Regions from separate parts of the Clostridium sediminicola genome, predicted to be linked through region 2. Evidence: riboswitches for the same ligand, from Rfam matches in the RefSeq annotation. Region 2 holds a riboswitch; the other holds the start of a gene.
What was found. A riboswitch is a leader RNA that binds a small molecule or an ion and turns the genes downstream of it on or off. The one in region 2 is predicted to bind thiamine pyrophosphate.

Region 1 (7,737 bases), on a different contig from region 2:
GATAAAAGCCATTGATTTGTAACAGTTGAATCATAAAAGAATAATGCACCGTTTGTAGGGTCTTGTCCATTAAGTGCTTCATAGGCAGCTTTTACAGAGTCTGCAGTTGCAGGTTTATAAATATGACCATTAAGGACAGGTGTAAATTGGTAATACCCATTTATTGTTTGGTAAATAACAGAACTTATTGAATTTGGAAAGCTACCACTTTGAACTCGATTTATAACTACTGCACCAACAGCTACTTTACCGGCATATGGTTCTCCTTCTGCTTCAGCAGTTATTAATCTAGCCAGTAAGTCTACATCACTTTGAGAATAATTGATTACTCCTGAAGGTGGTTTTACGCCTGGTATATTTAATGTTTGCCCTGGATAAATATAGTTATTCCAAATATTATTTGCTTTTCTTAGATTATTAATAGATACTCCATATTTTTTTGAAATTAAGTAAAGAGAATCGCCACTTTGTACTTTATGAGTTTCACATGATACATAGATAGCTTGTCCAGGATAAATACTTGTACTTTTTAAACCGTTATCATTCATCAAAATAGTTGAAGAAGTATTAAATAGAACACCAATTTTATATAATGAATCTCCAGGTTGAATTTTATAAGTTGCTGCGAAAACATCATTTGTTGAGAAAAAAGAAATGCCTACTGTTAAAGCACTGGCTAAAAGAATAGTTTTCAAACTTTTAAATTTTATCATTTGTATCCTCCTAAGGTTTGGTAAAATATTTAATCATAAATAGATAGTAAGTAGTAAACTATCATAGAAAAAATGAGGGGTCCCGGCAATCTACGGGAATAATCGACGTCAAAGTCATTTTATAATAAAAAAATTTCTTAATCAATGGAAGTTGTTTGTAGTTGTAGCAATATAAAGAGTTATGTGAATTATATAGTATAAATAATATATAATATTAATTTTTTATGAACGAGGTGTAGATAGGAGTACTAAAGAACTAGTGGACAGTATTATGGTTTGTATTGCTTCAGAAATAAATATTTTGTAAAGGGGCTTGACTATTTTTGTGGAAAATTCTATAATTTAGTTATAATTTAATATTCAGGGGAGCTTGTGCAATCAGGCTGAGATGATATCTAATGCGATGAATACCCTCAAACCTGATCTGGATAATGCCAGCGTAGGAATATGTTTTAGCGTATTTTAGCGTGTTGCCTAATTGGGTAACACGTTTTTTTTATGTAGTTTTTAGAATATCAAAATATTACAAGGGGGAACAAAAATGAACATAGCGATTATTTTAGCAATTATTTTCACACTGGCAATATTAGTAGTAAGTATCAAAAGATTGAGAGGATTTAAATTTGAGGCAAGAGTGATTTCAAGAATTGGTCTTGTGGCAGCCATAACCATAGTTCTTTATATGATAAAACTAGTACCATTTCCACAAGGTGGAGGGTGTAGTTTATTATCTATGCTTCCAATAATGATTCTTGCTGTAGTTTTTAGCACTGAAGAAGCAATAATTTGCGCAATAATTGTTGCTAGTTTAAAAATAATTATTCAGCCACCATATTACCCACTTCAAATACCATTAGATTATTATGGCTCAATGATGGCCATTGCTTTTACACCAATGTTTGGAGTTTTTAAGAAATCAGAGTTAGTGGCTGGAGCACTTACTGCATCCGCAATATCAATATTTTTTAGTATATTATCAGGGGTTATTTTCTTTGGAGAATTTGCGCCGGAAGGTATGAATGTATGGCCTTATTCTATTATCTATAATGTATTAGGGTCTGGTGTAGAAGCAATACTATGTGTTGTTGTACTAGCAATAATACCTTTAACAAATTTAAAAGTGTTACAACTAAGAAATTGAGGTGAGAGTATGAGTTTTTCAAAACGACTAGTAGAAGATGAAAGAGTTTTAAAGTTCTATGAGGATTATATGAAACATCCTTTTATTAGAGGATTAAAGGACGGAACATTGGACAGAGGTAAGTATAGAAACTATTTGATCCAAGATTCTTTATACCTTAAGGACTATGCAAAAGTTTATGCACATGCATTCTTGTTAGTTAATAGGGTAGAAGACTTACAATTTTTACATACGTGTATAGGAGTAGTAATGTCTGATGAAACCAATATGCATATAAAATATCTTCACGATTATGATCTTGATGTATACAAAGTTGATGATATGGTAGTAAAACCTGCCAATAGAGAATATTTAGATTATATGCTAAGCTTTGCGGAGGGTGGGGATATAAAAGAAATATTTATGTCTGCGCTGCCATGTACTTTAACATATGAATATATTGGGAAAACATTAAAACAAGAATGTGGTGATAGTTTATCAAATAATTATTATGGTCCATGGATTGAAGCTTATGCAGGAAAAGAATTTGAAGAGTTTAGTGTAGAATCATGTAAGTTATTAGATAGAATTTGCATTGGAATTGATAAAGAAGAGGAAGAAAAATTGATAAATATTTTCCTTGAAGCGTGCCAGCATGAGATGAACTTTTGGGACATGAGCTTTGAATAAAAATAAATTAATTTGTTTTATAAAGTAGAGAAGGAGTGATTAAATGTTTAAAAAATTATTAGAGAATCTAAAGTTAAATCCACCGCTAGTGCATAACATAACAAATTATGTTACTGTAAATGACTGTGCAAATATTGTTTTGGCAGCAGGGGGATCACCTATAATGGCTGAGGGAGTAGATGAAGTAGAAGATATTGTTTCAATAAGTAATGCTCTAAATATTAATATAGGAACACTTAATGCAGCAATGATAGAATCTATGGTAAGAGCAGGAAAGAGAGCTAATGAACTAGGTTTACCAGTAGTTTTAGATCCAGTGGGAGTAGGAGCTTCTAAGTTAAGAAATACTGCAGTAAAAACATTAGTTGGAGAAATAAATTTTTCTGTTATCAAAGGAAATATGTCAGAAATAAAAGCTTTAAACTCAAATTCAAAAAATACAGGTGGTGTTGACGTACAAGAGGATGATGTTATTGGAGATAATAATATCGATGAATCTATTGAATTTATAAAAAAGGTCTCTAGAAAGTTTAATTGTGTTATTGTTGCTACAGGGGCTATTGATATTGTTACAGATGGTGAAAAAGTAGCTTTGATACGTAATGGTCATGAAATGATGTCAAGAATTACTGGAACAGGTTGTATGACAAGTAGTGTTATTGCAACATATTGTGGTCCAAACAGAGATGATATTTTTGGAGCTACTGTTATGGCTATTACAACAATGGGGTTATCTGGAGAAAAAGCTTATGAAAAGGTAACAGCTAGAAAAGAAGGAACAGGTTCTTTTAGAACATATTTAATTGATGGAGTTAGTTTGATGGAGTTGGAAACTTTAAAAGAAGGTGCTAAGATTGAAAGTAGATAAAAAATCTTTATTACTATATCTTGTGACAGATAGAAGCTGGTTAGGAGAAGATAGCTTAATTACTCACGTTAAGGAGAGTTTAATCAATGGAGTTACGTTTCTACAGTTAAGAGAAAAAGATTTAGATGAAAATAGTTTTTTGAATTTAGCTTTAGAAATAAAGGATTTAGCTAAAGAATATGCTGTTCCTTTTGTAATTAATGATAATATAGATATTGCCTTAAAAAGCAATGCTGATGGAGTACATATTGGACAAGATGATATGTCTATAGATAAAGCTAGAAAAGCTATTGGTGAAGATAAGATATTAGGTGTTTCGGTAGGAACAGTTAATGAGGCTATAGAAGCCGAAAAGTTAGGAGCAGATTATTTGGGAATTGGTGCAGTATTCTCAACAGATACAAAAAAAGATGCAGGAGCGGTTACTTTTGAAACACTAAAAAATATTTGTCAGTCAGTTGATATTCCTATAGTTGCAATTGGTGGAATTAATAAAGAGAATGTTTCATCATTAAAAGGTAGTGGCATTGATGGGGTAGCAGTAATCTCAGCTATTCTAGCTAAAAAAGATATTGCTAAGGCAACTTGTGAATTAAAAGATATTTGTGAGAGGATTTTTTAGAAGTCAACTGTCAACTGAGAAAAGGGGTGTTTGTATGAAAAACGTATTAACTATAGCAGGTTCTGATTGTAGTGGAGGAGCCGGTATACAAGCAGATTTAAAGACGATAATAGCTAATAAATGTTATGGAATGAGCGTAATTACAGCATTAACGGCACAAAATACAACAGGGGTTTATGGAATAGAAGCTTGTTCAGTTGATTTTGTAAAGAATCAAATGGATTGTGTTTTTACAGATATTTTCCCTGATGCAGTAAAAATTGGAATGGTATCATCCATCGAGATTATAGAAGCAATTGCAGAAAAGTTGAAAGAGTATAAACCTAAAAATATTGTTATTGACCCTGTAATGGTTGCAACTTCAGGATCTAAACTTCTTGACGAAGATGCAATACATAAGCTTTTAAATAAATTAATACCACTTGCAACGGTTATTACTCCTAATCTTTTTGAAGCAGAAATCTTGTGCGGATTTGAAATAAAAAGTTCAGATGATATGATAAAGGCAGCTGAAAAAATTGCTGGAAATTATGATGGTCATATATTAATCAAAGGTGGACATCTTGAAAACAATGCTAATGATTTATTATTCTCTAATGGAGACATACATTGGTTTGAAGGAGAAAGAATAGAGAATTCTAATACCCACGGCACAGGATGTACATTATCTTCTGCAATTGCTAGTAACCTTGCTTTAGGATATAGTGTTGAAAAAAGTATAGGAAATAGTAAAGAATATATTACTGGTGCATTAAGAGCAAATTTAGATTTGGGAAAAGGTAGTGGACCATTAGATCATTCTTATAGAATTTGATTTAAAAACAATGATGTTTATGTTGTAAATTTAGAGAATCCAATTTTGGATTCTCTAAAATACAACAAAATATGTTATTTATTATAAAGTTTAGATATAAAACTATTATACGCTTAGCGATTTATAAAAATCTCCCTCTTTATTTTTGTATAGGAATTTATAAATTTTTTTAGCAATTTTATACTTATCAAGTGCAGTTATATCAACACATTGCAGTGTTGTGTAAAAATTTTACACTAATTTTTAAATTCCATCCTTCAGCGAGTAGAAGAAGCATATATAGCGTAAAAGTCATCTTAACAAGCTTTAGAAATTCTTATTTATTTTCGTAATATATGCGTTAAGAAAAATTATTGTTTGAGTGCAACGAGTTATAATTTTTTAGTATATATTTAAGAAAATAAATTAGAATTTCTTAGTGAAGTGGAGTGACTTTCTAGCTATATATGCCTTTGTTCATCATTCCTTCAATTTGGTTAAAGGGTATTTTAAAGGTTACAAATCCTGCAGCATAAGGACCTATTTCATAAGGGGGAAAGTATATATACAAATTTTCATCGTCCAAATAGAAGGGTTGATCTTCTTTTATACTTTTAAAAGAATCCTTAAAGATATACTCGTACTGTGGATCAGTTTCAATCATATTTTTAATGATTTTATTTAATTCTCCAACCCAATACACACCGCCCATAAATAAATCTCCTAGGGTATAAAACTTTCCTGTCACTAAATCTATACTAGGTGTCTTTTTAACAGGCATTCCATGTGCTGCTCCTAAAGGATAATAATACCCAAAAATGTCTAGAGTTAATAGATTATTTTTAAAAAATTGTACAGAAAAATCACCAAAATAATTATAGTTTAAAACATCATCTGGAGATACAATGTAAGGAGATTTTAAGTTTTCTTCAAACAATGGCTCAAAATAAGATATTTCTATTAATTTTTTATTTATATTTTTTTCTACTTTTTTATTCGATACTCCATTAACTGCAGGATTATATATTAAGTAATCTATATTTGGACTATATTTGACCTTAGTGACTGAATACTTTTTGCTAAGAAGTATAGTATCATTTGGTTTATAAATTATTTTACCTGATTTACTTAAATAGTATGGATAAAAATCAATATTTGCATAGACTATATTATCCTTAAGTCCTAATTCTCCACTTCCTTTTTCAATAGGAAGGCTATTATCAATTTTTCCATTTTTATTAATAAAGAAAGTATACTCATTATCAGATCCATAAGCTAGTTCTTTATTATAATTACCGACAGCTAAGTAGTTAAAATCACTTAATTGTTTGCCTGTTGTATCTCCTATAGCGTATATGCTAGGACTTGTAAACTTATCTTCTCCAATTGGCATTCCAAGGGCGAAACGACTTTCACCTAAATAATATATTTTGCTATAAATAGGCTGAAAAATGTAGTTTCCATTTTGATCAATTACACCATAGGGACCATTATAACCATCTTCTGTACTTACTACTGCGAAACCATCTTTAAAACCTCCAGCAAAAGAATAAATAGGTTTTATAACTACTTGTCCTTTTATGTTAATATAACCTGATTTATCTCCATAAGATTTGGAAAAAACCATTAAGCCATTTCCATATTGACTTACAATTTCATAGTTATAAGTGTTTATTATATTTCCATATAAATCTATCAACGCATACTTTTTATCTTTGATTTTAACTAATACTACACCATCTATAAAATCATTAGCTTGGGAAAACTTTGGAGGTATAATTTCATTTCCAAATCTATCTATATATCCGTAAGTATAGGAGTTAGTAGAATTAAGTATCCCAATCATTGCTCTAGACTCTTTATAATCACCTACATAGTTGTAAGGTTTATTTGTCATTATATTACCTTTTTCATCCATAACACCCATATTGCCATTTAATATATAGGTAGCACGTCCTTCTTTAAAAGAGTTAATATTGTCATAAATAGGCTTAATAACATATTCCCCTTTAGGATTTATTGCCCCTGTTAAGTTATTTTCCTGGACTATAGCTATATTAAATTTATTAAAATCGTTAGCATTTTGGTATTTTGGTTTTAAAATAAATTTTCCTTTTCTATTAATGTAGCCATAAATGGGGCCATCTCTATTATTAGTTAGCGCTGGATATAACTTTTGTAAGTCTATTTTTCTTTTACTTTCCCTTTTTATTCTCATTTATACACTCCTATATTTTTAGATTATACTCATCTATAATGGTTATTACACAAAAAGTAATTTAGTTGAACTTCGACCATAATATATAGCGTCAGAACGCATCAATCTGCGGTAGGAATTGCAGAAATCTCCAATCTGCAATACATATTGTAGTCGACTTTAGTTCAACTTACTTTTTGTGGTTTAACAATATAATACAATAATATTAATGACTAGGAATTGTTGTTACAAACATATAAATATTGACAAACTATGTTCCAACTATTGAGGAACAAAAAGTAGGTAGAGATTTTGAGAGAGATAGCATGGAAATATATGTTATAATAACATTATTATTAGTATAAGGTTTAGTATGAGTGAAAATAAGGAGTGGTTGTATGGAAAGGTTGACAATTGGCCAAATGTCCAAGTTAAATAATATTTCGAAACAAGCACTGAGATTATATGACAAAATAGGGCTACTAAAGCCTTATATCATTAATGAAGAAACTGGTTATAGATACTATAGCATAAAACAAAGTGCTCAATTAGATATGATTCAATATATGAAATCTTTAGGAATGACATTAAGTGATATAAAAAATATATTTGATAAAAATGATCTATTTGTAATGAAAAGTATTTTACAACAGAAAAGTGAAGAGATAAACAAACAAATAAAAAAGTTAAAATATCAAAAAAGGGCAATTGAGCGTTCTATAGGAAGCTATGAA
Region 2 (7,737 bases):
GCATCTTTATCCATGGGAGCAACAAATAAAGAAATAATATTTAAAGTATTAATTCCAGAAGCAATGCCATCCTTAATTTTAGGGTTGACACTTACAATTATAAATTTACTTGGATATTCTGCTATGGCAGGAGCCATTGGAGGAGGTGGTCTAGGAGATTTAGCAATAAGATACGGTTATCAAAGATTTAGAACTGATGTATTGATAGGAACTATAATTATATTGATAATTTTTGTTCAAATCATTCAAAGTACAGGGAATTTTATAGCAAAACGAATAGATAAAAGATAAATAGGGGGTATTTATAATGAAAAAATCAGGATTATTATTAATTATTTTATTAGTTTTTACTTTAGTATTGGGAGGCTGTTCATCTAAAAGTGATAAGGGGCAACAAGCAAGCGGAAGCGAAAAGAAAAAAATAGTTATTGGTGCAACACCTGTGCCACATGTAGAAATCCTTAATGTAGTAAAACCTTTGCTAGAGGAAAAAGGAATAGAATTAGAAATAAAAGAATTCACAGATTACGTAACACCAAATATGGCATTAAATGATAAAGAACTAGATGCAAACTTCTTTCAACATGTGCCATACATGGATGAATTTTCAAAGAGTAATAATGTAGAATTAGTTTCAGTTGCAAAAGTTCATGTAGAACCTTTAGGAGCATATTCGCAAAATATTAAATCAAAAGATGAAATAAAAGATAATGCAATAATAGCAATACCAAATGATGCAACTAACGAGGGGAGAGCATTACTACTTTTACAAAAACAAGGTTTAATAAAATTAAAAGATGAAAATGGACTTACTCAAACACCACTTGATGTTATAGAAAATCCTAAGAATTTGCAGTTTGAAGAGTTAGAGGCTGCTCAATTACCAAGAGTTCTTATAGATGTGGATTTTGCAATAATAAACACAAACTTTGCATTAGAAGCAGACTTAAATCCAACAAAAGACGCAATTTTTATAGAAGATGCTGATTCTCCTTATGCTAATATAGTTACAACAAGACCTGATAATAAAGATAAGGAAGAAATAATAGAATTGATAAATGCTATAAATTCTGAAGAAGTTAAGGATTTTATTACTAAAGAATATAAGGGAGCAATAATTCCAGCGTTTAATTAAATAAAGAAAATTTTATTTGCCTATTGCAATTTATAGATATATCAACTAATATAGTAATGATTAAGCCAAGAAGTCAGTTGAAAAGAAACTATTTCGTGGCGTGATTTAATAGCATTGTAATAGAAAATAAGTTTAATTTAAGTTAAACAAAAGGAGAACTAAAAATGGATAAACATAATTGTAATTGTAACGAACATAATCATGATCATGACTGTAACTGTAATCATGAAAGTGAAGACATGTCAATAATGACTTTAATTTTAGACGATGACAAAGAATTAAAATGTAATGTAGTAGGTATTTTCCCTTGTGATGAGAGAGAATATATAGCATTGCTTCCTATGGAAGAAGAAGATGTTTTATTATACCGATATGAAGAAAATGGAGAAGAAGTAGCTTTAAATAATATCGAAGATGATGCTGAATTTGAAAAAGTTAGTGATGCTTTTTGGGATATGGTAGATGAAGAAGCGGATGAAGAAATGTTTGAAGAAGCAAATAAAGAAAAATAACATTAAATTTAGAATATCTAATTAAAAAGGACTGGAAATAGATTTGTAATTATAAAATCTATTTTCAGTCTTTTATTAGTTTATTTAATAGTAAGCAGAAGCACGAAATATAAAATATACCAATATATAGAAAAATATGGTATAATATTAACTGAAGTTTGATAATGTATTAAAGTTTTTTGATAATAAAAAAGGAGAATAGATATGATGTTTATAAACAATAAAAAGCACATGTATGTTTCTAAAAAACAGTTATTATCTCAAACAGAATTAGCCTTTTACAGTAGTTTAAGAAAAGTTATCCAGGACGATACTATGATATGCCCTAAAGTGGCAATTAATGAAATTTTTATGGAAATATTTGAAGAAAAAAAAGGTAATTATAAAAATATAAACAAGATAACTATGAATCCTATAGACTTTTTAATATGTAGCTCTAATAATTTAATACCTATTTTGGGAATAGAATTAGAAGAGGAATCGTATAACCGTATGAATAGAATAGAAAGAGATCGCATACTAAATACACTTTTTAATGAGGCCAATTTGCCTTTATTAAGATTTAAGAAAAAGGAAAAGTATGAAATACAAGAGATAAAAGAAAAATTAGATTTGATATTTGTTCAAAGTGAAAGAAGTATCGATTGTGTAGTTGCCACCATTGAAACTGATTCATTGATAAAAATGGACAAAAATCAATCCAATATAAAGCGAAATAAAAATGTTAAACTATTATGTCCTGTTTGTGGAGCTGAGATGATACTTAGAAAAACAAGAAGAGGGCGTAATAAAGGAAAAGAATTTTATTTATGTTCTAATTATCCAAAGTGCAAGGAAGTTTTAAAAAGAACCTATAAATTGAGTGTTTTATGATGAAAAAGTTAAATTTTTGTAAGTACAATCTTGATTAATTACAAAAAAGAGTATATAATAACAATTGAAAAAATAATAATCTGGGAGCTAATGTTTTTGGCTGAGAGGGGATACGAAAATTCCGACCATGAACCTGATCTGGATAATGCCAGCGTAGGAAAAAGTTAGTAGTATACTGGTGCCTATTCAAGGTAGCAGTTTTTTTGTTTTAGAAAAGGGAGGATTTAATATGTCAGTTGTAAATGTAAGTCTACAAATATTACCTGTTGTTCCAGAAGAAAGAATTTACCCAGTAGTAGACAAGGTAATAGAATTGATACAAAAAAGTGGGGTAAAATATGAAGTAGGACCAATGGAAACAACTATGGAAGGCGAGTTAGATGAATTGTTGAATATTGTAAAAGAAGCTCAAAGTATATGTGTCAATGAAGGCGCTAGTAGAGTGGTTTCCATGGTGAAAATTGACTATAAACCTGAGGGTGTGACTATGAATGAGAAGGTTGGAAAATACAGAAAGTAAAGTTTTACCTAGTCTTTTCATTATATTTCTTATTGTTTTATGGGAAGTAATTATTAATAAATTTGAGGTACCTAAGTATATACTTCCAGCTCCAACGATAATAATAAATTCACTAATAGAAACAAAAACTGTATTATTAATGCATGCTAAGACTACGCTGATTGAAGCATCAATGGGGTTTATAATGGCGACTATTTTTGCTGTTGTATTAGCAGCTTTAATTAACAAGTTCAAATTATTAAAAAGAATTTTATATCCAATTTTTATTATTTCACAAACTGTACCTATTATTGCATTAGCACCATTATTTATGATTTGGTTAGGATTTGATATTCTTCCTAAAATAGTAATTGTTATGTTAGTATGCTTCTTTCCAATAGTTATCAGCGTTACTGAGGGATTGGAAAGAGTTGATAAAGACATGGTAAATATAATGAAAGTAATGAAGGCTAGTGAGTGGGATATTTTCACAAAAGTACAATTGCCAGCTACCTTACCATCTTTTTTTTCAGGGCTTAAAATTGCAGCTACATACAGTATTATGGGAGCCGTAATTGGAGAATGGATAGGAGCTAAAAGCGGTTTAGGGGTTTATATGACACGTGCTATGAGTTCTTTTAAAACCGAAGCTTTATTTGCAGACATAGTAATAGTTGTTTTCATTAGCATAATCTTTTTTAAGTTAATAGAACTTTTAGAAAAAATAATAATGCCTTGGAATAGGTAAGATAAACAGAGGAGAGAAAAAAATGTTAAAAAAAATAAGTTATTTAGTAACAACTGTATTGTTATCTACAATGGTATTAGCAGGATGTGCTGCTAATAATAATGAACCTGAAACTGTAGAAAAAGAAAAAGAATTACAAAAAATAACTGTTACTTTAGATTGGACACCAAATACAAATCATACTGGACTATATGTAGCTAAGGATAAAGGGTATTATAAAGAAGTGGGATTAGAGGTTGAAATTGTTCAGCCATCAAGTGGAACAGCAGAGCAATTAGTTGCAGCAGATACTGCACAATTTGGAATTAGTTATCAGGAAGCAGTAACATTGGCTAGATTGGAAGGTGTACCAGTGGTTTCTATTGCAGCTGTTATCCAGCATAATACTTCTGGCTTTGCTTCTATTAAAGATAAAGGGATAGAAACTCCAGCAGATTTTGAAGGAAAGAAATATGGCGGATGGGGTTCACCAATAGAACAAGCAACATTAAAGGCTTTGATGGAAAAGCATGAAGCTGATGTTGATAAAGTAGAGATTTTAACTAGTGGAGCAACAGACTTCTTTGCTTCTAGCGAAAATGATATAGATTTTGCATGGATTTTTGAAGGATGGACTGGGGTTGAAGCTAAATTAAAAGGCATAGAATTAAATTATGTTGATTTAGGTAAGGAAGAAGCTGCACTAGATTACTATACTCCAGTAATTATTACTAATGAATCAAATATAAATAATAATGAAGAATTAGTTGAAAACTTTATGGCTGCTACTGCGAAAGGTTATGAAGAAGCAATACAAAATCCTAGTGAAGCTGCTACTATTTTAATCGCTAATGCACCTGAATTAGATAAAGATTTAGTAATTGCAAGCCAAGAATTTTTAAGCAAAAAATATAAAGATGATGCTGCACAATGGGGAGTGCAAAAGAAAGAAGTTTGGGATAACTATACAAACTGGCTTTTTGATAATGAATTAATTTCTGAAAAAATTGATACAGAAAAAGCATTTACTAATAAGTTTTTGCCTAAAAAATAAGGAGTATTTTAAATGGATAAACCTAAAATCCTTTTGAAGAATCTACATAAAGATTTTATTTCTAATAATGATAAGCTGAGTGTGTTAAAGGAGATTAATTTATTTGTAGATGAAGGTGAATTTATTTCAATTATAGGTCCAAGTGGATGTGGAAAGAGCACAATCTTTCATATATTGACGGGATTACAGCAAGAATATAAAGGAAGAGTAGAAATTGGTGGAGAGCCGTTACAAAAAATAAAGAAGAAAATGAGTTATATGCATCAAAAGGATCTTTTAATGCCTTGGCGTACTTTAATAGGAAATGTAAGGCTACCCCTTGAATTACAAGGATATAGTAAAAAAGAAGCTTCAAATAAAGTTAAAGAGTTGTTGCCCATATTTGGACTTGAGGGATTTGAAAATGCGTATCCAAAGGAATTATCAGGAGGAATGAGGCAGAGAGCAGCGCTTCTACGGACAGTATTGATAGATAGTGAGATAATGCTACTGGATGAGCCTTTTGGAGCATTAGATGCAATAAACCGATCTAAAATGCAAGAATGGCTTTTGGATATATGGAATCAGTTTAAAAGAACAGTAATGTTTATTACTCATGATATTGAAGAAGCTATATATTTATCAGATAGAATTTACGTCTTGAGCGAAAGACCTGCACAAATAATAGAAGAATTAAATATTGAATTTTCTAGACCTAGGGAAAAAGACATTGTAGTGACTCCAGAATTTTTAAAGTATAAAAAAATATTGATGAATGCTCTTGGAGAAATATAAATTTACATACCGATGAAGTTAATTTTAACTTTATCGGTATTTTTTTTACGTTTAGTAGCATTAAAATAAAAAAATGATACTGTAGTCGATTTTAGTTCAACTTACTTTTGTGGTTTAACCATACAATTATAAAATAATAAAAAAAATAAAAATTAAGTTATAAAATTATCAAAAAATGTTGACATATATGTTATAATTGATTAAGAAATAAGAATATTATTGCTAAATTAGAACTAAAGGGGGTGAATCTTTATTAAGGTTAGTAATTTTAACTATATCCTTAGTAAAGAAAGCATGGAAAATAAAATACAATTAGGGGATTACAATCCTGTTTTAAATTTAAGAGAAACTGAAATAGGTATAAAAAAAACTAAAGATTATTTTGAAAAAAGTTTATCTGAAGCATTAAACTTAATGAGAATTTCGGCACCATTATTTGTTAGAAGGAATACTGGGATAAATGATAATTTAAACGGAATTGAAAGACCAGTAAGTTTCGATGCCCTTGATGTTAAAGATTCAGATTTAGAAATTGTACAATCACTAGCTAAGTGGAAAAGAATGGCTTTATATAGATATGGATTCAATGTTGGAGAAGGTTTATATACTGATATGAATGCTATAAGAAGAGATGAAGAATTAGACAATTTACATTCTATTTATGTTGACCAATGGGATTGGGAAAAAGTGATTAACAAAAAAGATAGAGATTTAGAATTTTTGAAGAATACTGTAAATAAAATTTATAGTGTATTTAAAGAAACAGAAAACTATGTTAATAGTTTATATCCTGAAATTGAAAAGTTTTTACCTGAAAATATTACTTTTGTAACATCACAAGAACTTGAAGATAAATATCCTGAATTAAGTCCAAAAGAAAGAGAAAATGAAATTACTAAGGAAAAAGGTGCAGTTTTTGTTATGCAAATCGGAGGAACACTAAACTCTGGTTCTAAACATGATGGTAGATCACCAGATTATGATGATTGGAATTTAAATGGGGATATATTATTCTGGTATCCGATATTAAACTGTGCACTTGAATTATCATCTATGGGAATAAGAGTTGATGAAAAGGCTTTAAGAAATCAACTTGAAATAAGCGGTTGTAGTGATAGAGAAAGTTTAGATTTTCATAGAATGTTATTAAATGGTGAATTACCTTATACTATTGGTGGAGGTATTGGCCAATCAAGAATATGTATGTTCTTTTTAAGAAAGGCTCATGTTGGAGAAGTTCAAGCTTCTGTATGGTCAGATAAAGTAATTGCGGAATGTAAAGAAAAAAATATATTATTATTATAATTTCAATATGGAATAAAATAAACGGCGCATTAATGTGCCGTTTATTTTATTCCATTTTATTATATAATCAAAACTACTAACCGCTCTGAATTAAAACCTAGTAAATGTATAGTAAAAGTAAATATTGCATAATAAAATATTTATAAGCATATTTCAAGGGTAATTAATATAAATAGTGTTTTAATGTACAGAATAATGGAAACAATAAATAGTAGTAGAAAGGGTGTGCTTTTATGGAAGTTTACTTTGATAATGCAGCAACAACGAAACCATATGATGAAGTAATCAACGAGGTAGCCGATGTTATGAGGAATTATTATGGTAATCCATCTTCCGCTCATAAGCTTGGAATTATTGCTGAACAAAAAATGGAACAAAGTAGAATAGAAGTTTCAAAAGTTCTAAATTGTAGTAAAGATGAAATTATTTTCACATCTGGTGGAACTGAGTCAAATAATCTTTTAATAAAAGGATTTGTTGGAAATAATGGACATATAATTACAAATGATATTGAACATCCTAGTGTATTGAATACTTTTAAAGAATTAGAAAAAAATAATTGTAGTGTTACATATATTAAGGTGGATAGGAATGGACAAATAGATTTAAAAACCTTAGAAGAAAGTATCACAGATAAAACAACATTGCTGAGCATAATGCACGTAAATAATGAAATAGGTTCTGTTCAAGATATTGAGACTATTGGGAACATTTTAAAGAAAAAAAGTAGAAGAGCAAAATTTCATGTTGATGCGGTTCAGAGCTTTGGTAAATATACAATAGATGTTAAAAAATCTAAAATAGATTTGCTTTCTGCAAGTGGACACAAAATTCATGGACCAAGAGGTGTAGGAATTG

Region 1: another riboswitch for thiamine pyrophosphate. It lies ahead of ACQ3F0_RS00245 (energy-coupled thiamine transporter ThiT); the one in region 2 lies ahead of ACQ3F0_RS08710 (MTH1187 family thiamine-binding protein).

Annotation. Positions count from the first base shown of each region.
Region 1 is NZ_BAABMF010000001.1:50,611-58,347, forward strand. Features, by position in the region: gene ACQ3F0_RS00240 (cell wall hydrolase) at 1-713, opposite strand, end outside; TPP riboswitch at 1,065-1,176, shown strand; gene ACQ3F0_RS00245 (energy-coupled thiamine transporter ThiT) at 1,255-1,854, shown strand; gene tenA (thiaminase II) at 1,864-2,523, shown strand; gene thiM (hydroxyethylthiazole kinase) at 2,567-3,391, shown strand; gene thiE (thiamine phosphate synthase) at 3,369-4,013, shown strand; gene thiD (bifunctional hydroxymethylpyrimidine kinase/phosphomethylpyrimidine kinase) at 4,048-4,827, shown strand; gene ACQ3F0_RS00270 (WG repeat-containing protein) at 5,264-7,024, opposite strand; gene ACQ3F0_RS00275 (MerR family transcriptional regulator) at 7,402-7,737, shown strand, end outside.
Region 2 is NZ_BAABMF010000003.1:409,365-417,101, reverse strand. Features, by position in the region: gene ACQ3F0_RS08730 (methionine ABC transporter permease) at 1-291, shown strand, start outside; gene ACQ3F0_RS08725 (MetQ/NlpA family ABC transporter substrate-binding protein) at 308-1,135, shown strand; gene ACQ3F0_RS08720 (DUF1292 domain-containing protein) at 1,300-1,647, shown strand; gene ACQ3F0_RS08715 (DUF2726 domain-containing protein) at 1,852-2,520, shown strand; TPP riboswitch at 2,591-2,697, shown strand; gene ACQ3F0_RS08710 (MTH1187 family thiamine-binding protein) at 2,750-3,040, shown strand; gene ACQ3F0_RS08705 (ABC transporter permease) at 3,012-3,767, shown strand; gene ACQ3F0_RS08700 (ABC transporter substrate-binding protein) at 3,790-4,800, shown strand; gene ACQ3F0_RS08695 (ABC transporter ATP-binding protein) at 4,813-5,574, shown strand; gene asnA (aspartate--ammonia ligase) at 5,869-6,879, shown strand; gene ACQ3F0_RS08685 (cysteine desulfurase family protein) at 7,113-7,737, shown strand, end outside.